3 regions of the Pseudomonas sp. GW821-FHT01A09 genome follow, and region 1 is predicted to be linked to each of the others. Evidence: predicted binding sites of a transcription regulator. Region 1 holds the regulator's gene; each other region holds the start of a gene.
What was found. The regulator FliA, encoded in region 1, starts transcription of late flagellar genes. The targets are predictions, from matches to a motif close to CTAAAGTTTNNNNNNNNNNNGCCGNTAA.
Positions count from the first base shown of each region.

Region 2: the regulator FliA is predicted to act here: its motif matches at 4,748-4,775, upstream of AC3WJP_RS08545 (methyl-accepting chemotaxis protein).
Region 3: the regulator FliA is predicted to act here: its motif matches at 1,170-1,197, upstream of AC3WJP_RS15265 (flagellar protein MotY).

Region 1 covers NZ_JBYSWB010000007.1:76,667-84,066, reverse strand. Annotated here, with positions in the region: gene AC3WJP_RS10755 (chemotaxis protein CheA) at 1-757, opposite strand, end outside; gene AC3WJP_RS10750 (protein phosphatase CheZ) at 803-1,588, opposite strand; gene AC3WJP_RS10745 (chemotaxis response regulator CheY) at 1,611-1,985, opposite strand; gene fliA (RNA polymerase sigma factor FliA) at 2,199-2,942, opposite strand; gene fleN (flagellar synthesis regulator FleN) at 2,939-3,772, opposite strand; gene flhF (flagellar biosynthesis GTPase FlhF) at 3,894-5,216, opposite strand; gene flhA (flagellar biosynthesis protein FlhA) at 5,229-7,358, opposite strand.
Region 2 covers NZ_JBYSWB010000005.1:176,125-183,524, reverse strand. Annotated here, with positions in the region: gene pdxB (4-phosphoerythronate dehydrogenase PdxB) at 1-335, opposite strand, end outside; gene tusA (sulfurtransferase TusA) at 401-658, opposite strand; gene rlmM (23S rRNA (cytidine(2498)-2'-O)-methyltransferase RlmM) at 673-1,737, opposite strand; gene acnA (aconitate hydratase AcnA) at 1,915-4,656, shown strand; gene AC3WJP_RS08545 (methyl-accepting chemotaxis protein) at 4,807-6,372, shown strand; gene AC3WJP_RS08540 (hypothetical protein) at 6,502-6,972, shown strand; gene AC3WJP_RS08535 (alpha/beta family hydrolase) at 7,007-7,400, opposite strand, start outside.
Region 3 covers NZ_JBYSWB010000012.1:22,765-30,164, forward strand. Annotated here, with positions in the region: gene rnt (ribonuclease T) at 1-60, opposite strand, end outside; gene pyrC (dihydroorotase) at 57-1,103, opposite strand; gene AC3WJP_RS15265 (flagellar protein MotY) at 1,234-2,280, shown strand; gene AC3WJP_RS15270 (argininosuccinate synthase) at 2,434-3,651, shown strand; gene AC3WJP_RS15275 (hypothetical protein) at 3,723-4,244, opposite strand; gene AC3WJP_RS15280 (response regulator) at 4,754-5,386, shown strand; gene AC3WJP_RS15285 (PA3496 family putative envelope integrity protein) at 5,469-5,648, opposite strand; gene nth (endonuclease III) at 5,786-6,424, opposite strand; partial or broken gene rsxB (electron transport complex subunit RsxB) at 6,445-7,344, opposite strand; gene metG (methionine--tRNA ligase) at 7,358-7,400, opposite strand, start outside.

The DNA.
Region 1 (7,400 bases):
CTTTGCCATGCAACTGATCGAGCAGGGCTTCGAATTCGTCATCGGTGATTTCATCGCCGGGCGCGGCATTGCCTGGCGCTGCGGCCGCGGGGCTGACCGGGGCAGCGGCCGGCGCAGAGAACTGCCCTTTGCCGTGCAGCTGGTCGAGCAGCGACTCGAACTCATCGTCGGTGATTTCGTCACCGGCCGCGGCCGCAGCCACAGGGGCTGGGGCTGGGGCAACGGGCGCCTGGCCCTGGGCTTCAGCTTCGGCTTTGGAAGCGCTGAGGCTGTTGAGCAGGGATTCAAATTCATCGTCGGTAATGTCGACAGGCTCTTCGGCAGCCACCTCGACCGGCGCGGGCGCCGCGGCGACTTCGTCGGCACTGGCCGGCTCGGCCAAGCGCGCCAAGGCTGCCAGCAGCTCGGGCGTGGCCGGCGTGACTTCGGTGCGCTCGCGCACTTCGCCGAACATGCTGTTGACGGCGTCGAGTGCTTCAAGCACCACGTCCATCAGTTCCGAGTCAACGCGCCGCTCACCCTTGCGCAGGATGTCGAAGACGTTTTCGGCGATGTGACAGCATTCGACCAGCTCATTGAGCTGGAGGAAGCCGGCGCCGCCTTTTACAGTGTGGAATCCGCGAAAGATTGCATTGAGCAAGTCCGCGTCATCTGGCCGGCTCTCGAGCTCTACCAGTTGTTCGGAGAGTTGCTCGAGGATCTCGCCGGCCTCTACCAGGAAATCCTGAAGGATTTCTTCATCGGCGCCGAAGCTCATGTGGGTGCTCCCTGGAAATCGTTAACCGTCATCAGTTTCTGGAAACTAGAAACCCAGGCTGGACAGCAGATCGTCGACGTCATCCTGTCCGGATACGACGTCTTCACGTTTATCGGCATGAATCTGCGGACCTTCACCCCTGGTGGGATGTTTTTCTTTATCTTTTTCGTCGCGCAGCTGCTGATGGTCGTGTTGGATCCCAGCGAAACGGTCAACCTGACTGGCCATGAGCACCAGTTTGAGCAAATTGCTTTCGACTTCAGTGACCATTTGCGTGACCCGCTTGATCACCTGACCGGTAAGGTCCTGGAAATCCTGGGCCAGCAATATGTCGTTGAGGTGCCCCGACACCTGCTTCGCATCGGCTTCGCTGCGAGTCAGGAAGCCGTCGACACGCTTGACCAGCTCGCGAAACTCGTCGGGCGACGTTTCGCGACGCTGGAAGCGCTGCCAGTCCTGGCGCAGGCTGGCGGCATCGTCGGCGAGCGACCCCAGTACCGGCGTGCTCTCCTCCACCAGGTCCATGGTGCGGTTGGCGGCGGCATCGGTGAGACGCACCACGTAGGAGAGGCGTTCGGTGGCGTCGGTTATCTGCGACACCTCTTTGGCCTGTGGCATGTTCGGGTCGATCTGGAAGTCTACGATTGCACTGTGCAGCTCACGGGTGAGCTTGCCGATCTCCTGGTACAGGCCGCGATCACGGGTCTGGTTCAATTCGTGGATCAGCTGCACGGCTTCGCCGAACTTGCCTTGTTCCAGGCGTTCGACCAACTCCTGGGCATTCTTTTTCAGGGTCGACTCGAAGTCACCCAAACTGGATTGCTTGTCCATACTGCTGCCCCCGTGGCGTCATTCAGCTGTTGACGCGCTCGAAGATCTTCTCGATTTTTTCTTTCAACACTTGCGCAGTGAAAGGCTTGACCACATAGCCGTTCACGCCGGCCTGGGCAGCTTCGATGATCTGTTCACGCTTTGCTTCGGCCGTCACCATCAATACTGGGAGGCTTTTGAGACGGTCATCGGCGCGAACCTGACGCAGCAGGTCGATGCCGGACATGCCGGGCATGTTCCAGTCGGTCACCAGGAAGTCGAAGGCGCCGCTTTGCAGCATCGGCAACGCGGTAACGCCGTCGTCGGCTTCCGAGGTATTGGTGAACCCCAGGTCGCGCAGCAGGTTCTTGATGATCCGCCGCATCGTCGAAAAGTCGTCGACGATGAGGATTTTCATGTTCTTGTCCAAGTAGACCTCCAAGCAGTCTTTAACGCACCCAGCACCTGGGTGCGCGATCAATCAAAACCAGTTATGTGTGTAGCAAGTGGTGAGGGGGCTTGCTCCCGAGGGGCCATTGCTGACTCACCGCGGTGTTTCAGTTCGGGCCTCTCGGGAGCAAGCCCCCTCACCACAGGTATCGCGTTGTTCAATTACGGCCCAACTGCTTGTTTACCTTGCCCGCCACTCACCCAGGCGACTGCGCAGACGCGCCGCGCACTGGCTGTGCAACTGGCTGACCCGCGATTCGCTGACCCCCAGCACTTCGCCGATCTCCTTGAGGTTCAGTTCCTCGTCGTAGTACAGCGACAGCACCAGTTTTTCCCGTTCAGGCAGGTTGGCGATGGCATCGGCCAAGGCCGCCTGGAAGCGCTCGTCTTCCAGGCCGCGCGATGGCTCGGGGCTACCGCTGGCGCCCTCCTCGTGCAGCCCTTCATGCTCACCGTCCTGCAGCAGGTCGTCGAAGCTGAACAGGCGACTGCCCAAGGTATCGTTCAGAATCCCGTAATAATCATCCAGACTCATCTGGAGTTCGGCCGCAACCTCGTGATCTTTAGCGTCGCGGCCAGTTTTTGCTTCGATAGCGCGAATGGCATCACTGACCATGCGGGTATTGCGATGCACCGAACGCGGTGCCCAGTCACCTTTGCGCACCTCGTCGAGCATGGCGCCACGGATGCGGATACCGGCGTAGGTCTCGAAACTGGCGCCCTTGCTGGAGTCGTATTTGGTCGAGACTTCGAGCAGGCCGATCATCCCGGCCTGGATCAGGTCCTCGACCTGCACACTGGCCGGCAGACGCGCCAGCAGGTGGTAGGCAATACGCTTGACCAGCGGTGCGTAGGTCTCGATCAGCTGATACTGCTGAGACTCGCGCGAGGCCTTGTTGTACATCCGATATCCGCTTGCGCTCATGAGACAGGTCCCGCACTGGTTTGCTGAACCAAACGTTCGACGAAGAACTCCAGGTGCCCGCGTGGATTGGCGGGCAACGGCCAGGTGTCGACCTTTTGGGCGATCGCCTTGAAGGCCAGCGCGCATTTGGAGCGCGGGAAGGCCTCGTAGACGGCACGTTGTTTCTGCACAGCCTTGCGCACCGATTCGTCGTACGGCACGGCGCCCACGTACTGCAGGGCCACGTCGAGGAAGCGGTCGGTCACCTTGGTCAGCTTGGCGAACAGATTGCGGCCTTCCTGCGGGCTCTGGGCCATGTTGGCCAGGACCCGGAAGCGGTTCATGCCGTAGTCGCGGTTGAGCAGCTTGATCAGCGCGTAGGCGTCGGTGATCGAGGTCGGCTCGTCGCACACCACCAGCAGCACTTCCTGGGCTGCGCGCACGAAGCTGACCACCGAGTCGCCGATGCCGGCGGCGGTATCGATCACCAGCACATCGAGGTTGTCGCCGATGTCGCTGAAGGCCTGGATCAAGCCGGCATGCTGGGCGGGCGTCAGGTGCACCATGCTCTGGGTCCCGGAGGCGGCCGGCACGATACGGATCCCGCCGGGCCCCTGCAGGAGCACGTCACGCAGCTCGCAGCGCCCTTCAATGACGTCAGCCAGGGTGCGTTTAGGCGTCAGGCCGAGCAACACGTCGACGTTGGCCAGACCGAGGTCGGCGTCCATCAACATGACTCTGCGGCCAAGTTCCGCCAGCGCCAGTGAAAGGTTCACTGACACGTTGGTCTTGCCGACGCCACCTTTACCGCCGGTTACGGCGATCACCTGTACGGGATGCATGCTACCCATGTTCGTTCTTTACCTTGTCACTTAGACCGAGGCCACACGACTGACTGCGCTTCATCTTCTGAAGATTGCCTGGCAGACCATCGATGCAGGTGGATTGCAACGTTTTCATTGTTTGTTTCCCTCAGCCCGCGCGCTTGCCAGGGCTGTGGTAGAGATCAGCGAACATATCGGCCATGGCCTCTTCGCTGGGCTCCTCTTGCAGTTGCATGTTCACCGCGCGGGTGACCAATTGATGTTTGCGCGGCAGATGCAGGTCGTCCGGAATGCGCGGGCCATCGGTCAGATAGGCCACGGGCAGGGCGTGGTGGATGGCCAGGCTCAACACCTCGCCCAGGCTGGCGCTTTCGTCCAGCTTGGTGAGGATGCAGCCCGACAGGCCACAACGCTTGTAACTGTGATAGGCCGCGGTCAGTACCTGCTTCTGGCTGGTGGTGGCCAGGACCAGGTAGTTGCGCGCCTTGATGCCACGACCGGCCAGACTCTCCAGTTGCAGGCGCAGGGCCGGATCGCTGGCTTGCAGGCCGGCGGTATCGATCAACACCACGCGCTTGCGCAACAGCGGCTCCAGCGCCTGACCCAGGGACTGGCCGGGGTCGACGTGGGTGACCGAGACATTGAGAATCCGCCCCAGGGTCTTGAGTTGCTCCTGGGCACCGATACGAAAACTGTCCATGCTCACCAGCGCGATGTTCTGCGCGCCGTACTTGAGCACGTAACGTGCGGCCAGCTTGGCCAGAGTGGTGGTCTTGCCCATGCCGGCCGGGCCGACCATGGCGATCACACCGCCCTCTTCGAGCGGCTCGACCTCCGGGGTGACGATCATCCGGGTCAGGTGCGCGAGCAGCATGCGCCAGGCTTGACGCGGTTCTTCGATGTCGCCGGTGAGGGCCAGCAGGTCGCGCGACAGCGGACCGCTGAGGCCGATGCGCTGCAGGCGGCGCCACAGGTTGGCCTGCTGCGGGCGGCTGCCCTGCAGCTGGGTCCAGGCCAGCGAGCCGAGTTGCACTTCAAGCAGTTCACGCAGGCCGTTGAGCTCCGAACGCATGGAGTCGAACAGACGCTGGTCGACGCCAGGCTGGGCCGGTGCCGCAGGCGCTGCCGGACGCGCCGGCTCTTCGAAGCGTGGTTCGATCAGGGGCTCGGCGGCGGTCAGCGGCAGGCCGGCGAACAGCTGGCGATTGGTGTGCGCGACGCTGTCGCCGCGCTGGCCGAGTTCGGCCTGGGCGGTGACGATGCGCGACTGGGTCTTGCGCAGCTCGTCTTCGAGCTCGACGTTAGGCACCCGCGGCGCCAGCGCCGAGAGCTTGTAGTCCAGCGCGGCAGTCAGTTCCACACCGCCGGCAATCCGACGGTTGCCGATGATCGCGGCTTCGGCGCCCAGCTCGTCGCGGACCAGTTTCATGGCCTGACGCATATCGGCTGCGAAAAAACGCTTAACTTGCATAACCCATCACCCTCAGCCGTTGGGCCCTACTGTCGCGACGATCGTAACTTGCTTGTTGTCAGGAATTTCCTGATACGCCAGTACATGTAAATTCGGCACCGCCAACCGGCCAAAGCGCGACAACATCGCTCGAACCGGCCCGGCCACCAGCAGAATCGCCGGCTGGCCTTGCATTTCTTGACGCTGGCAGGCTTCGATCAACGAACGCTGGAGTTTCTCCGCCATGCTTGGCTCCAGCAAAACGCCGTCTTCCTGACCCATACCCGCCTTCTGCAGACTATTGAGCAAAATCTGTTCCAACCTTGGCTCCAGGGTGATAACAGGCAACTCGGACTCAACGCCCACAATGCTTTGCACGATGGCGCGGGACAATCCGACCCGCACCGCGGCCACCAGCGCGCCGGTATCTTGACTCCGGCCGGCGTTGTTGGCGATGGCTTCGGCAATGCTGCGGATATCGCGCACCGGCACCTGTTCGGCCAGCAGCGCCTGCAGGACCTTGAGCAGCGAAGACAACGACAGCACACCCGGCACCAGTTCCTCGGCCAGCTTGGGCGAACCCTTGCCCAGCACCTGCAACAGCTGCTGAACTTCTTCATGGCCGATCAGCTCATGGGCGTGCTTTTGCAGAATCTGGTTCAGGTGAGTGGCCACTACTGTACTGGCATCGACGACAGTGTACCCCAATGACTGCGCCTGGCTACGCAAACTGAGCTCGATCCACACCGCTTCCAGGCCAAAGGCCGGGTCCTTGGCGTTGATGCCGTTAAGCGTGCCGAACACCTGGCCGGGGTTGATCGCCAGTTCCCGATCGGGGTAGATCTCCGCTTCGGCCAGGATCACGCCCATGAGCGTCAGGCGGTAGGCGCTGGGCGCCAGGTCGAGGTTGTCGCGGATGTGCACGGTCGGCATCAGGAAGCCCAGGTCCTGGGAGAGCTTCTTGCGCACCCCTTTGATCCGCGCCAGCAGCTGCCCACCTTGGTTGCGATCAACCAGAGGAATCAGGCGATAGCCCACTTCCAGGCCGATCATGTCGATCGGGGTGACATCGTCCCAGCCCAGCTCCTTGGTTTCCTGGTTGCGTGTTGGCGAGGGCAGCAAGTCTTGTTGACGCTGCGCCTCTATGACCGCCAACTCCTTGACCTCGTTCTGTTTTTTCCACAACAGCCAGGCACCGCCGGCCGCCACGGCAGCCAGGCTGATGAACGCGACGTGGGGCATGCCGGGCACCGAGCCCATGACCAGCATCAAACCCGCCGAGACCGCCAGGGCCTTGGGCGAGCCGAACATCTGCCGGTTGATCTGCTTGCCCATTTCTTCCGAGCCGGAGGCGCGGGTCACCATGATCGCGGCGGCGGTGGACAACAGCAGCGACGGCAACTGCGCCACCAAACCGTCACCGATGGTCAGCAAGGCATAGACCTTGCCCGCATCGGCGAACGTCAAGCCGTGCTGGAACATGCCCACGGCCATGCCGCCGAGCAGGTTGATGAACAGGATCAACAGGCCGGCGACGGCGTCACCGCGCACGAATTTGCTGGCGCCGTCCATCGAGCCGTAGAACTCGGCCTCGGCGGCCACTTCGGAACGACGGGCCTTGGCACCGGCCTGGTCGATCAAACCGGCGTTGAGGTCGGCGTCGATCGCCATCTGTTTGCCCGGCATGGCGTCGAGGGTGAACCGCGCGCTCACTTCGGAGATACGCCCGGCACCCTTGGTCACCACCACGAAGTTGATGATCATGAGGATCGCGAACACCACGATACCGACCACATAGTTACCGCCGATCACCACCTCGCCGAAGGCCTGGATCACCTTGCCCGCCGCCTCGTGACCGGTATGACCGTGGAGCATCACCACCCGTGTCGACGCGACGTTGAGCGCCAGACGCAGCAAGGTGGCCACCAGCAGGATGGTCGGGAACACGGCAAAGTCGAGCGGGCGCATGGCGTACACGCACACCAGCAGGACGACGATGGACAGCGCGATGTTGAAGGTGAAGAACACGTCCAGGAGGAATGGCGGCACCGGCAGCATCATCATGGCCAGCATCACCAGCAGCAACAGCGGCACGCCGATGTTGCCGCGGCTCAGGCCGACGATGTTGCTGCGGGCGGTGTTGATAAGTTGGGAACGGTCCACCGGTCTTCCTCATGATCGCAAGCAAACTTTTGACGCCTGGGC
Region 2 (7,400 bases), on a different contig from region 1:
ACGCCATCGAGATCGGCCAGGGTGCACAGGCTGCTCAGCACGTAATCCACTACCCCACGGGCGTTGCAGCCCGGGGCGCTGGACCACTGGATGCCATGCTGGTTGAAGTATTCGAGGTCGAGGTGATCGGTACCGATGGTGCAAGTGCCGACGAACTTCACCGGGCTGCCGGCGAGCATGTCGCGGGTGACCTTGGTGACCGAACGCACCAGCAGCACATCGGCTTCGGCCACGGCCGCGCTATCGATGCTGCGCCCCGGCAAGCGGCGTATCTCCCCCGCGCCCTGGAAGAACTCGGTCAGCAGGGGGATGTTTTCGTCGGCTACGATCAGCATGGCAGGCTCCTTGGGCGGAGCCGCAGTTTAGGCGTTCGAGCGCCGTGTAGCGAGGGGAGCGTGCATCAACCGTTGTTCTTGCGAATCCAGTACAGATAGGTACCGCCCGCTTCTTCCTGATGCACCAGCTGGTGATCCAGAAACACGCAGAACTTGGGAATGTCGCGGCGCGTCGACGGATCGGTGGCGATAACCTTGAGCAGTCCACCGCCAGCCAGATCGCGGATGTGCTGGTGCAGCATCATCACCGGCTCAGGGCAGTTCAGACCGCTGGCATCGAGCACGGCGTCGACGGGGCTGGCGGCGGTAAAGGCTTGGGACATGGGCAACTCCTGAATCAAGGCTTTTTCGTATCGAGACGGCGCAGGTGGCACGTCACTTCTTCACGGTCGTGGTACAGCTGCTTGCAGCCGATGGCCACTTTGATGCCGCGGGCCTTGAAGCCTTCTGCGATGCGGTCGAGCAAGCGCCGCACCTCGGCATAGCGTTGTTTCATGGGCAACTTGAGATTGACCACGGCTTCGCGACAAAGTCCCTCGCCCAGCCAGGTTTCCAGCAAGGCGGCATTGCGCGCGGGTTTTTCGACGATGTCGCAGACCATCCAGTCTACCGGCGGCTTGGGCTTGTAGGTGAAGCCGTCGGTCATCAAGTGCTTCACCAGGCCGGTGTCCATCAGGCTTTCAGCCATCGGCCCGTTGTCGATGGCGGTGACCAGCATGCCGCGGCGCACCAATTGATAGGTCCAGCCGCCCGGCGCCGCGCCGAGGTCGACACCGGTCATGTCGCTGTGCAGGCGCTCGTCCCATTGGTCTCGCGGGATGAAATGGTGCCAGGCTTCTTCAAGTTTGAGGGTCGAGCGGCTCGGCGCCTCGCGCGGGAACTTCAAGCGCGGGATGCCCATGGGCCACATCGCCTGATTATCGGCCTCGGCCATGCCAACGAAGACCTCGCGGCCAGTCTTGAAGGTCAGCAGCAGGCGCGGCAGGGTCGGATCGTCCTGCAGGCGGCCGGCCTTGATCAGCGCCTTGCGCAGCGGCACCTCGAATTTGCGACAGAAAGTCGAAAGCTCCTTGCCATCGTTGGTATCGACGACTTCCAGCCACAGGCTGCCGAACACCGGATAATCGGCCAAGGTTGCCAGCAACACGCTGATGCGGTCGGTCTCCGGCAACTCGACGAAGCTGCCCCGGGCCCACTGGCGCAGGAAGATCAGCTCGGCAAAACGCAGTTGGCGCATCAACCGCGCGGGGCCCTCGGGCGAATGACAGATGAATTCGACACAGGCACTGGCCGGCTTCGCCTTGGCATAGCTCGGGACGTCCAGGCGAGCGGCGTGCTCGGCGATTTCCGAGCAGACTTCACCTTCGAAGCCCGGCCGACAGTGCATAAACAGCGTATTCATTGATCACTCCAGGGTGCCGTGGGCGCGGGCCGTTGGCCGGCATCAGGGTTTCATCCCGCTGCCTCGAAAAGCGCGCATGATAAAGGAACTCCGGAACCCGCGACACACTCGCGCAGTCCAGTGCATAGAAACCGAACCCATGGGCCCTGACCGTGAGGCCCGACAAGGAGTTTGTTCATGCCCTCTCTCGATAGCCTGAAAACCCTCAAGACGCTGCAAGTCGGCGACCGTCAGTATCACTACTTCAGCCTCCCGGACGCCGCTGCCACCCTGGGCGATCTGCAAAAACTGCCGATGTCGCTCAAGGTGCTGCTGGAAAATCTGCTGCGCTGGGAAGACAACCACACCGTCACCGCCACTGACATCCACGCCCTGGCCGACTGGCTCAAGGAGCGCCGCTCCGACCGGGAAATCCAGTACCGTCCGGCGCGGGTGCTGATGCAGGACTTCACCGGTGTGCCGGCGGTGGTCGATCTGGCCGCCATGCGCGCCGCCGTGGCCAAGGCCGGTGCCGATCCGCAACGCATCAACCCGCTGTCGCCGGTGGACCTGGTGATCGACCACTCGGTGATGGTCGACAAATTCGGCGATGACCAGGCCTTCAGCCAGAACGTCGACATCGAAATGCACCGCAACGGCGAGCGCTATGCGTTTTTGCGCTGGGGCCAGAGCGCCTTCGACAACTTCAGCGTGGTGCCCCCGGGCACCGGCATCTGCCACCAGGTCAACCTCGAGTACCTGGGCCGCACCGTGTGGACCAAGGACGAGGACGGCCGCACCTATGCCTTCCCCGACACTCTGGTAGGCACCGACTCGCACACCACCATGATCAACGGCCTCGGCGTGCTCGGCTGGGGCGTGGGCGGGATCGAGGCCGAGGCCGCCATGCTCGGCCAGCCGGTGTCGATGCTGATCCCGGAAGTCATCGGCTTCAAGCTGATCGGCAAGCTCAATGAAGGCATCACCGCCACCGACCTGGTGCTCACCGTCACGCAAATGCTGCGCAAGAAGGGCGTGGTCGGTAAATTCGTCGAATTCTATGGCGACGGCCTGGCCCAACTGCCACTGGCCGACCGCGCCACCATCGCCAACATGGCGCCGGAATACGGCGCCACCTGCGGGTTCTTCCCGGTGGATGACGTGACCCTGGATTATCTGCGCCTGTCCGGCCGCCCCGACGCCACGGTGGCGCTGGTCGAGGCCTACTGCAAGGCCCAGGGCCTGTGGCGCCTGCCCGGCCAGGAGCCGGCCTTCAGCGCCACGCTGGAGTTGGACATGGGCGAAGTAGTCGCCAGCCTGGCCGGGCCCAAACGCCCACAGGATCGCGTGCCGTTGCCCAAGGTGCCGGGCGCTTTCGAGGACTTCCTCGGCCTGCAGTTCAAGCCGCCCAGCAAGGAGGAAGGCCGCCTGGAAAGTGAAGGCGGTGGCGGTGTCGCCGTCGGTAACGCCGAACAGGCCGGCGAGGCGCAGTACACCTACAACGGCGAAACCTACAACCTGCAGAACGGTGCCGTGGTGATCGCCGCGATCACCTCCTGCACCAATACCTCCAACCCGAGCGTGATGATGGCCGCCGGGCTGGTGGCGAAGAAGGCCGTAGAGAAGGGCCTGAAACGCAAGCCTTGGGTAAAAAGCTCGCTGGCGCCCGGCTCCAAGGTGGTCACCGACTACTATCATGCCGCTGGCCTGACCGAGTATCTGGATGCCTTGGGCTTCGATCTGGTGGGCTACGGCTGCACCACCTGCATCGGCAACTCCGGGCCGCTGGCCGATCCGATCGAAAAAGCCATTCAGCAGTCCGACCTGACGGTCGCCTCGGTGCTGTCCGGCAACCGCAACTTCGAAGGCCGCGTGCATCCGCTGGTGAAGACCAACTGGCTGGCCTCGCCGCCGCTGGTGGTCGCCTATGCCCTGGCCGGCAACGTGCGCATCGATATCAGCAGCGAACCTTTGGGGCTGGGCAGCGACGGCCATCCGGTGTACCTGCGTGATATCTGGCCGAGCCAGCAGGAGATCGCTGCGGCGGTGGCCAAGGTCGACACCGCCATGTTCCACAAGGAGTACGCCGAGGTCTTCGCCGGTGACGCGCAGTGGCAGGCGATCGAGGTGCCGCAGGCCGCCACCTATGTGTGGCAGCAGGACTCTACCTACATCCAGCATCCGCCGTTCTTCGACGACATCGCCGGGCCGCTGCCGCAGATCAAGGACGTGATCGGCGCGCGAGCGTTGGCGATCCTCGGCGACTCGGTGACTACCGACCACATTTCCCCCGCCGGCAATATCAAGGCCGACAGCCCTGCCGGGCGCTATCTGCGCGACAAAGGCGTGGAGTCCCGGGACTTCAACTCCTACGGCTCGCGCCGGGGCAACCATGAAGTGATGATGCGTGGCACCTTCGCCAACATCCGCATCCGCAACGAGATGCTCGGTGGCGAGGAAGGCGGCAATACGCTGTTCGTGCCGACCGGTGAAAAAATGCCGATCTATGACGCCGCCATGCAATACCAGAGCGCCGGCACCCCGCTGGTGGTGATCGCCGGCCAGGAATACGGCACCGGTTCGAGCCGTGACTGGGCGGCCAAGGGCACCAATCTGCTGGGCGTCAAGGCAGTGGTGGCGGAGAGTTTCGAGCGTATCCACCGCTCCAACCTGGTGGGCATGGGGGTGTTGCCGCTGCAGTTTCTGTCGGAGCAGAACCGCAAATCGCTGCAACTGACCGGGCGCGAAACCTTTGATGTACTGGGCCTGACCGATGCGCAACTGAAGCCGCAACTGCATCTGGATCTACGCATCACCCGCGAGAACGGCGAGCAGCAGACGGTGCAGGTGCTGTGCCGCATCGATACCCTCAACGAGGTCGAGTACTTCAAGGCCGGCGGGATTCTGCATTACGTGCTGCGCCAGCTGATCGCGTCCTGATCACAACGTGGTCGCGCCCGGTGGTTGCCATCAGCCACCGGGCGTTTTTTATTGATCCAGCTCAATGCGCCGTCACGAGCGCGAGTTTTTTCTCAACTCCTCCGTCGCGCTGCCGATAACCGCGCAAAGCCTATGCGGAAAGACTCTGCCATGCGAAACAACCAGCCCATCACTCAGCGCGAACGGACTTTCCCGGCCCAGCAGCGGCTGATCTCCACCACGGATGCCAAGGGCGTCATTACCTACTGCAACGATGCCTTCATCGAGATCAGTGGTTTTTCCAGCGAAGAGTTGGTCCGTGCACCCCATAACACCGTGCGTCACCCCGATGTCCCGGCGGCGGTGTTCGAGCATATGTGGCAGACGCTCAAGCAAGGTTTGCCATGGATGGGGATCGTCAAGAACCGCTGCAAGAATGGCGACTTCTATTGGGTCAACGCCTACGTGACACCGATTTTCGACGGCACTCAGGTGGTGGGCTACGAATCGGTACGCATCAAGCCGACCGCCGAGCAGGTCCGCCGTGCGCAAGCGCTGTACGAGCGCCTGAACCGTGGCAAGGCGGCGGTGCCGCAGCGCGATCACTGGCTGCCGGTGATCGAGAACTGGCTGCCGTTCATCCTGATCAGCCAGATCGGCTTTCTGATCGGTCTGTGGCTGGACTCCGGCTGGGGCTTCGCCTTGGCGGCCGGTTTGTCGATTCCGTTGGGGTTGCTGGGCCTGAGCTGGCAGCAGCGGGGGCTCAAACGCCTGCTGCGTCTGGCCGAGCAGACCACCTCCGATCCGTTGATAGCGCAGATGTACACCGACAGCCGTGGTGCCCAGGCACGCCTGGAAATGTCCATTCTCAGCCAGGAGGCCCGGCTGAAAACCTGCCTGACCCGCTTGCAGGACACCGCCGAGCACCTGAGCGATCAAGCCCGGCAATCCGACGTGCTGGCGCACAACAGCTCCACGGGTCTGGAGCGCCAGCGCGTCGAAACCGAGCAAGTGGCCGCCGCCGTGAACCAGATGGCCGCGACTACGGTCGAGGTCGCCAACCATGTGCACCGAACCGCCGAGGCCACTCAGCAAGCCAACACTCTCACTGGCAAAGGCCGGGCGATCGCCGGCGAGACCCGTGACGCCATCCAGCGACTGTCGGTGGTGGTGGGCGAAACCGGCCAGACCGTGCTGCAACTGGCCAAGGACAGCAACGAGATTGGCGGCGTGGTGGATGTCATCAAAGGCATCGCCGACCAGACCAACCTGCTGGCCCTGAACGCCGCCATCGAGGCCGCCCGCGCCGGTGAAATGGGCCGCGGTTTCGCCGTGGTCGCCGACGAGGTGCGCCAGCTGGCGCAGCGTACCAGCGAGTCGACCGGGCAGATCCACGCCCTGATCGCCAAGCTGCAAGGCACCGCCAGCAACGCGGTGAACACCATGGAAGCGGGTAACCGTCAGGCTGAAGAAGGAGTGGCGCGGGTCATGGAGGCCGATCAGGCACTGGTGGGCATCAGCGAAGCCATGGCCAATATCACCGACATGACCGCGCAGATCGCTGCCGCTACCGAGCAGCAAAGCGCGGTGGCCGAAGAAGTCAGCCGCAACATCGGCACCATCGCCGACCTCGCCGACGTGACCGCCGAACAGGCGCAAAGCTCGGCCGACCTGAGCACCGAGCTGACCCGCACAGCGCAGAGCCAATACTCGCTGGTAGAGCGGTTCAATCGGTGAGTCGAAGTGCGCTTACGCCGGATTCATTGCGAACGTAACTGTCAGTTCTGTCAGTGATGCGTTTTCAGCCCGATGGATAAGGTGGTGGCTCAACCACCACCGCGCCCATCGGCGCCATGAGAGAGCATCATGACCTTAACCACCCCCTCCCCCGTCGACACCCATGCCAGCGGCATCCTGCGCTGGAACCTGAGCGGTCAGGACTATACCGGCGTTGCCAGTTTCGAATGGAGCGAGCAGCAATCGAGCTGGTTCATGAATGGCTCCGTCGGCAGCCCCTTTACCCCGAACTATCAAAGCATCCGCGTTAAATTGCCGGCCATGCGCAGCGACGAAGTCATCCGTAAACGCTTCGAACCGGGTGACGCCGGTTATTACAGCCGTTACACCCGGATGCTGCCTGGCGGTCTCTGGGACCAGGGTATGCGTGGCGGCGCCAACGTCGATATCGATTGGAACAACCGCAAGCTTTCAATCGAATTCGACGGCCAGGTACACATCGAGTTGGAAGGGGCATTGCTGCCAGTCAGCGGCACCTTCACCGCCACGGATCTGGTCCCGCTGCTGTCGATGGAAGCTACGCCGCCTGCTCAAGCCTGATGCATCACGCGCGGTGGTGATCACCGCGCCACGATCAATAGAGAAACGCCGCCACTCGGTCGGCGGCGCTTTCCAGGTGTTGCTGATGGGTGAACCCGGACGACTTCAGCGGTTTGAGATCATGGTCCGCGGCCGGCAGCCAGTAGAGCTCGATCTGCTCCGACAGTTCATAGCCCGCCACCGTCGCCTGGTTGCCCAGGGTATCGCGCTCGCCCTGGACGATCAGGGCGCGGGTCTGCAGCTCGGCAAGGTGCGCCACTCGCGGTTTTTCCGGCTTGCCGGCGGCATAGAATGGATAGCCGAGGCACACCAGGGCATCGGCCCCCAACTCGTCCGCCAGCAAGCTGGCCATGCGCCCGCCCATGGACTTGCCGCCAATCGCCAGCCGCCCCACCACTTGGGTGCGCACCAGCGCATAGACCTCTCGC
Region 3 (7,400 bases), on a different contig from region 1:
ATGGCGCGAACCGCCGCCACCGCTGCCTTCGGACTCGTCGTCGAACTGATCTTCACTCACGCATTTTTCTCCAGCAGGCGCCAGCGCAGTTTTTCACCGGCGCGCAGCGGGATGACAGTCTGCTCGCCGAACGGCAGGCTGACCGGGGCAGTCCATTCTTCACGGACCAGGGTGATGCTGTCGGTATTCACCGGCAAGCCGTAGAACGCCGGGCCGAACAGGCTGGCGAAGCCTTCGAGCTTGTCCAGCGCGTTGCGCTGTTCGAAGGCCTCGGCATACAGCTCGATGGCGCCGTAGGCGGTGTAGCACCCGGCGCAACCGCAGGCTGCTTCTTTGGCGTGCTGGGCGTGGGGCGCCGAGTCGCTGCCAAGGAAGAACTTCGGGTTGCCGCTGGTCGCGGCGTCCAGCAAGGCCACCTGATGGGTATTGCGCTTGAGGATCGGCAGGCAGTAGAAGTGCGGGCGAATGCCGCCGACCAGCATGTGATTGCGGTTGTACAGCAGATGCTGGCAGGTGATGGTCGCGGCGACGTTGGCCGGGGCCTCGGTGACGAACTGCGCGGCTTCGCTGGTGGTGATGTGTTCGAAGACGATCTTCAGTGTCGGGAAACGGTCGACCACACGGCGCAGATGCTCGTCGATGAAAAGTTTCTCGCGATCGAACACGTCGACCTCGCCACGAGTCACTTCACCGTGCACCAGCAGCAACATGCCCAGCTCGGCCATGGTTTCCAGGGCGGCGCTGATGTTGTCGAGGCTGGTGACCCCGGAGTCCGAGTTGGTGGTAGCGCCAGCCGGGTACATCTTGGCGGCGCGCACGAAGCCGGTGGCGAAGGCCGCACGGATATCTTCGGGCTGAGTGCGGTCGGTGAGGTACAGCGTCATCAGGGGCTCGAACGCGCTGCCGGCCGGGCGCGCATCGAGGATGCGCTGGCGGTAGGCGCCGGCATCGGCGGCGTTGCGCACCGGCGGTACCAGGTTGGGCATGATGATCGCGCGCCCGAAGGTGCGGGCCACGTCGGCTACGGTATGGGGAAGCACTGCGCCATCACGAAGATGGATGTGCCAGTCGTCGGGACGCAGGAGGGTCAGGCGGTCGGACATTGGGGATTCCAGGCGGGTCGAACTCCCGGCGAATGCTACCGGAAAACGGCGGTCCAGGCACTCGGTATCAAGTTTTGCCGCAACCGACCGATATCCCCAGAGTATGTAAAAGCAATCAGGGGAGTCTCCCGTGCGCCAGCTCTATCTAGCCCTATTCACTGCATTCGCCAGCGTGCCTGCCATGGCGCTGACTTTCCAGACGCGCATGGAGAATGCCGCATGGACCGTCGACGGCGATCAGTTCGAGTGCCGCTTGACCCAACCCGTCAATGGTTTTGGCACGGGCGGGTTCGTGCGCCGCGCCGGCGAGCAGGCCACTTTTCACCTGGCCTCGACCTCGTCGATGCTGGGCAACGGCTCGGCGACCTTGCTGGCCGCCGCTGCAGCCTGGCAGCCCGGGCGCAACGACATCAACCTGGGCGCCGTGCGTCTGGGCGCCGGCGACAATCTGCTGAGCAGTACTCAGGGGCAAGCCAGTCGGCTGCTCAACGGCTTGCTCGAAGGCCGTAGCGTCGTCGTCCGTGGCCCCGGCGAAGGCCCGCGCGGCACCGAGGTGCGGGTTCTGCCGATCAACTTCACCAAGGCTTACAGCGATTTTCAGATCTGCGCCGGCAAGCTGCTGGCGATGAACTTCGATCAGGTGCGCGAATCCCAGGTCGGTTTTCCCAAGGACATCGAGCTGGACGCTGCGGCGAAGAAACATCTGGATGTGATTCTCGCCTTCATGAAGGCCGATCCGACCGTCAACCATGTCGAGCTCGACGGCCACTCCGACAACAGCGGCAACCGCCTGACCAACCGTGATCTCTCGCGTCGTCGCGCCTTGGCGGTCATGGAGTACTTGAAGGCCAACGGCGTGCCCGAGGAGCATATCGTCGTGCGTTTTCATGGCGAGCAGTTCCCGCTGGTGCCGAACAATTCGCCGGCCAATCGTGCGCGCAATCGTCGGGTCAATATCGAGCTTGAGCGCGTGACCGGCGAGCAGAAAGCCGCTCCGGCGCCGTTCACGATGCCGCCAACGCCAGTGTCCAGTGCGCAAGCGCCAACTGCCGCACCGTCGGTGATACCGGTAACGGCCGCCAAGCCTGCTGCGCCAATTGCGCCCGCCGCTGCACCGACCGCCGGCGCAGCTCCGCTCAAGCCGGCGATACCGCCCGCCACGCCAGCCAAGCCCTGAAACACTGTGGGAGCCCGCTCCCACAGCGAAGGAGCAGGCTCCAAAAACCTTATAAACCGTCGCTTTGTCGTCATTGGCTGTCGCGCCACTGTAAATCCGTGGGTTTGAACGGTAGAATCAGCGGTTTTCCGTACAACCCCGTGGAGTGATGGCATGGCGGACGTAAACAAGGTCGTTCTGGCGTATTCCGGCGGCCTGGACACTTCGGTGATCCTCAAGTGGCTGCAGGATACTTATAACTGTGAAGTCGTGACCTTCACCGCTGACCTGGGTCAGGGCGAAGAAGTCGAACCGGCACGCGCCAAGGCTCAGGCCATGGGCGTCAAGGAAATCTACATCGACGACCTGCGCGAAGAGTTCGTGCGCGATTTCGTGTTCCCGATGTTCCGCGCCAACACCGTCTATGAAGGTGAGTACCTGCTGGGTACCTCCATCGCTCGTCCGCTGATCGCCAAGCGTCTGATCGAAATCGCCAACGAGACCGGCGCCGACGCCATCTCCCACGGTGCGACCGGCAAGGGCAACGATCAGGTGCGCTTCGAACTGGGCGCCTACGCCCTCAAGCCTGGCGTCAAAGTGATCGCTCCATGGCGTGAGTGGGACCTGCTGTCCCGCGAGAAGCTGATGGATTACGCCGAAAAGCACGCCATCCCGATCGAGCGTCACGGCAAGAAGAAATCCCCCTATTCCATGGATGCCAACCTGCTGCACATCTCCTATGAAGGCGGCGTGCTGGAAGACACCTGGACCGAGCACGAAGAAGACATGTGGCGTTGGACCGTCTCCCCGGAGAACGCTCCCGACAAGCCACAGTACCTCGAACTGACCTACCGCAACGGTGACATCGTGGCGCTGGACGGCGTCGAGATGACCCCGGCCACGGTGCTTGCGACCCTCAACCGCATCGGCGGCGAACACGGTGTCGGCCGTCTCGATATCGTCGAGAACCGTTACGTGGGCATGAAGTCCCGTGGCTGCTACGAAACCCCGGGCGGCACCATCATGCTGCGCGCGCACCGCGCCATCGAGTCCATCACCCTTGACCGCGAAGTCGCGCATCTCAAGGATGAATTGATGCCCAAGTACGCCAGCCTGATCTACACCGGCTACTGGTGGAGCCCTGAGCGTCTGATGTTGCAACAGATGATCGACGCCTCTCAGGCCCACGTGAATGGCGTGGTTCGCTTGAAGTTGTACAAGGGCAACGTCATCGTTACCGGCCGCAAGTCCGACGAGTCGTTGTTCGACGCGAATATCGCTACCTTCGAAGAAGATGGCGGCGCCTACAACCAGGCCGACGCGGCGGGCTTCATCAAGCTCAATGCTTTGCGCATGCGTATTGCTGCCAACAAAGGTCGCAAACTGTTCTGACCGACGGTTGCCGACTGAAAAAGCCCTGGCTCATGCCGGGGCTTTTTTTCATCCGTAATGTGGTGACGCTTTCAGGTGCTCAGGCGATCGCTGCTGACCAATATGACCACTTGGCTGTCCACGGTCTGCTGGTCGCTGGCACGCGACAATGCGCTGATTTTTTCGATCAGTTCGAAGCAATGGTGGCGGTCCCTGACATGCTGACAGTCGATCACATGCACCAACCCTCCCGGTAAGGGGAGATACGTCGACTCGGCAATCTTGCTGGCGGTTCGGGCGGCAATCGCCAACTGATTGTAGTCATTGGCGGATCCGGGGATTTCTGCGGATATTTGATTGCTAGCATTTTGTGTCTTCAGAAAGTTCTCCTGATCAGTAAAGTCCGACGGCGAATAGAGTGCGCGGTTATTGAAGTTGAGTGTCACGAAAAACAACAATGTCAGAAAAGGCGGGAAGCCGATCAGGAACCAGGTATATATGTACTGATTGTCCGATTCGAGCAGGGGAAGTGATGCAAGTGCCGACGCTTCGATAGTCGCCGCAAAGATAGCAATGATCGTCAACGGGCTTTTGGCTAATTTCGTGCTTTCCATAAATCTGCGCTCCAAGTTGAAGTGGCGCTGCAAGCCGGTTCCTGCCGGGCGAGTCCGCGCGTCGCGCGCTTCGCGGCACAGCGTCAGGCTCGATCCAGAGATGCGCGGGTGGTTTTCTCGATTGTCTCAACCGCGCTGGGGGGCGACGGCGTACATAGATAGCGCGCGTAGATTCAACGGATCGCTTCATTAAATGAAATAACAGGTTAAAACATTTAGCCGAGTTGGATGTTACTCGGAAACGCCTTGTGAAGATTGCAGGTGCCTGTTCGTTTGCTGATCACTGAACGCTTGTGTACCGTTTGCAGCTTGCCGAGAGACAGCTTTTGGCGAGCGATGCATGACGATGCAATAGGGTGACGCCGGAAGGATCTTTTGTAGGAAATTTCGTTCTCTGTTGTAGGAATCGTCTCGACTGCTAGTTGGATGGAGTGCTGCGATGCAAACGGAAGAAAGACTGCGCTATCTTGCGCGCTCTAAAAATTCTAACAGCGAAATTTGGATGCCCCATGAATAGAGTGCTGATCGTGGATTATCATCCGGTCGTTCGCCTGGCGGTGCGCATGCTGATGGAACGGCACGGCTACGAGGTGGTGGCGGAAACCGATAATGGCGTCGATGCCCTGCAACTGGCGCGGGAACACAAACCGGACATCGTCATTCTCGACATACGTATCCCCAGGCTCGGCGGCCTGGAAGTCATTCATCGCCTGACGGCGCCGGTGCATGCTCCACCCGTCAAGGTGCTGGTGCTGACCTCGCAGACCCCGGGCCACTTTTCCGGACGTTGCATGCAGTCCGGGGCCGCTGGGTATGTGTGCAAGGAGCAGAATCTCACGGAGCTGCTGAGCGCCATCCGCGCCGTGCTTTCCGGGTACAGCTATTTTCCCAATCAGGCCTTGCATTCAGTCCGGGCCGACATGGCGAACGCTTCGGAGGCTGACATGGTCGAGCGCCTTTCGGGGCGAGAAATGATGGTGTTGCAACAATTGGCCCAAGGCAAGAGCAACAAAGAGATCGCTGAGGGCATGTGCCTCAGTAACAAGACGGTGAGTACCTACAAGACTCGGCTGCTCAGCAAGCTCAATGCCCGCTCGCTGGTAGACCTGATCGAGCTCGCCCAGCGCAATGGTCTCGTCTGAACCCTGCCAGACGCAGGTCGCTGCCCGGTGCCATGCAAGGATCGGCACCATTGTGGCAAAAAGCGTTCGCAGGCGTCAGGGGCTAGATATCGAAGTCCAGATCGGCCAGGCGCTTTTGCAGCCGTCGTTCTTCCAGCAGGTTGTCGATGGTGCGGCGCTTGCTCAGGTTGGTCTTGGCGACTTCAACCGGTGCTTCGGTGTCGTCGGTATCGCCCGCGACGAAATCTTCATCGACATCAAGTTGTTCTTTACCAGTGCTCATCTGTCCTCTCCAGGCATGGGCCGTTGGCGCCTCTTATAGCGATATTCGCAGAGCGGGTAAAAAAGATTTTTTCAATCGGGTGATGGGCTTTTTCTATAAAGCACCAATGAAGAGCTCACTAACAGTCCTGCAAGCCCTTAATCGTCCGAGGTCTTGAACTTGTAGTCGCATAGATCTTCGACGCGGCAACTGCCGCACCTGGGCTTGCGCGCCTGGCACACATAGCGGCCGTGCAGAATCAGCCAGTGATGAGAGTCCAGCAGATATTCGCGCGGCACGAACTTCATCAGAGCCTTTTCCACGTCCACGACATTCTTGCCAGGTGCCAGCCCTGTGCGGTTCGAGACCCGGAAAATATGGGTGTCCACCGCCATGGCCAGCTGTCGAAACGCGGTGTTCAGTACCACGTTGGCAGTTTTGCGGCCTACTCCAGGCAAGGCTTCGAGGGCTTCTCGCGTCTGCGGGACCTCACCGCCATGCAGCTCTAGCAGCAAGCGGCAAGTCTCGATGACGTTCTTGGCCTTGCTGTTATACAGACCGATGGTCTTGATGTATTCCGACAGCCCTTCAACGCCCAAGGCATGGATCGCCGCCGGGGTATTGGCCACGGGATAGAGCTTGGCGGTGGCCTTGTTGACCCCGACATCGGTGGACTGCGCCGACAGAATCACTGCGATCAGCAATTCGAATGCCGAGGTGTAGGCCAATTCGGTTTTTGGTTCGGGATTGTCCTCGTGCCAGCGGCGGAACATTTCACGGCGTTTGAGGGCATTCATCGAGGACGACAATCCTGAGCAGAGGGGAGGATAGGGGGCTGCAGGCGAAGCAGCCGGGCTTCGGCGGCATCGAGTTCATCCTGCAAGGTCTGCAGGCGGGCGAACTGTTCGGCGGTAGGCGGCGAATCGTAGGCCTGGCGTGTCTTGTTGACCTGGGCGCGGGTCATGGCGACGGCGGTTTTCGCCTGCTTCAGCGCGGTATTCTGGGCCAGGGCCTTTTGCGCCTTGATCCGTTCGATCGCCGAGAGTGGCGCGCTGGGGGCAGGGCTTTCTAAAGTGGCAGGCACCGCGGCGGCAGCGAGTCTGGCCTGCCGCGCCAGGTGTTTGCGTTGCAGATCGCGCTGCAGGCGCGCAGTGCGATGCTCGAAGCGCCGCCGGGCCTGATCGCGTTTACCAGCGCGGACCTGCCGTTGCGCGGGTGTCAGGTTCAGGTCACCGACCAGAGCCATCAGCGGCCGCGCCAAAGCTGTCAGTGGTATCAGATCGATACAGTCCACCGGGCAGGGCGCCACGCACAGATCGCAGCCGGTGCATTCGTCGATCAACACGGTATGCATCTGCTTGGCAGCGCCGAGGATGGCGTCCACCGGACAGGCCTGGATGCATTTGGTGCAGCCGATGCATTCCGCTTCGCGAATATAGGCGACCTGGGCGGGGGCATTGCCACGTTGCAGGTCCAGCTCGATGATCTCGGTTTGCAGCAGCTCGGCGAGAGCGGCAATGGTTTCGCTGCCGCCGGGCGGGCAGCGATTGATCGGTTCGCCAGCAGCGATGCCTTGTGCATAGGGCTTGCAGCCCGGATGGCCACATTTGCCGCATTGGGTCTGCGGCAGCAGGGCATCGATGCGTTGTATCAGGCTCATGGGGTCGGTCGAGTGGCGGTGCGGGTATGGGAAATGAACCGACCTGGCATGTGCCAGGCCGGCACCTGGACTACTTGATACGCTGACCCGGCTTCGCGCCGCTGTCCGGGCTG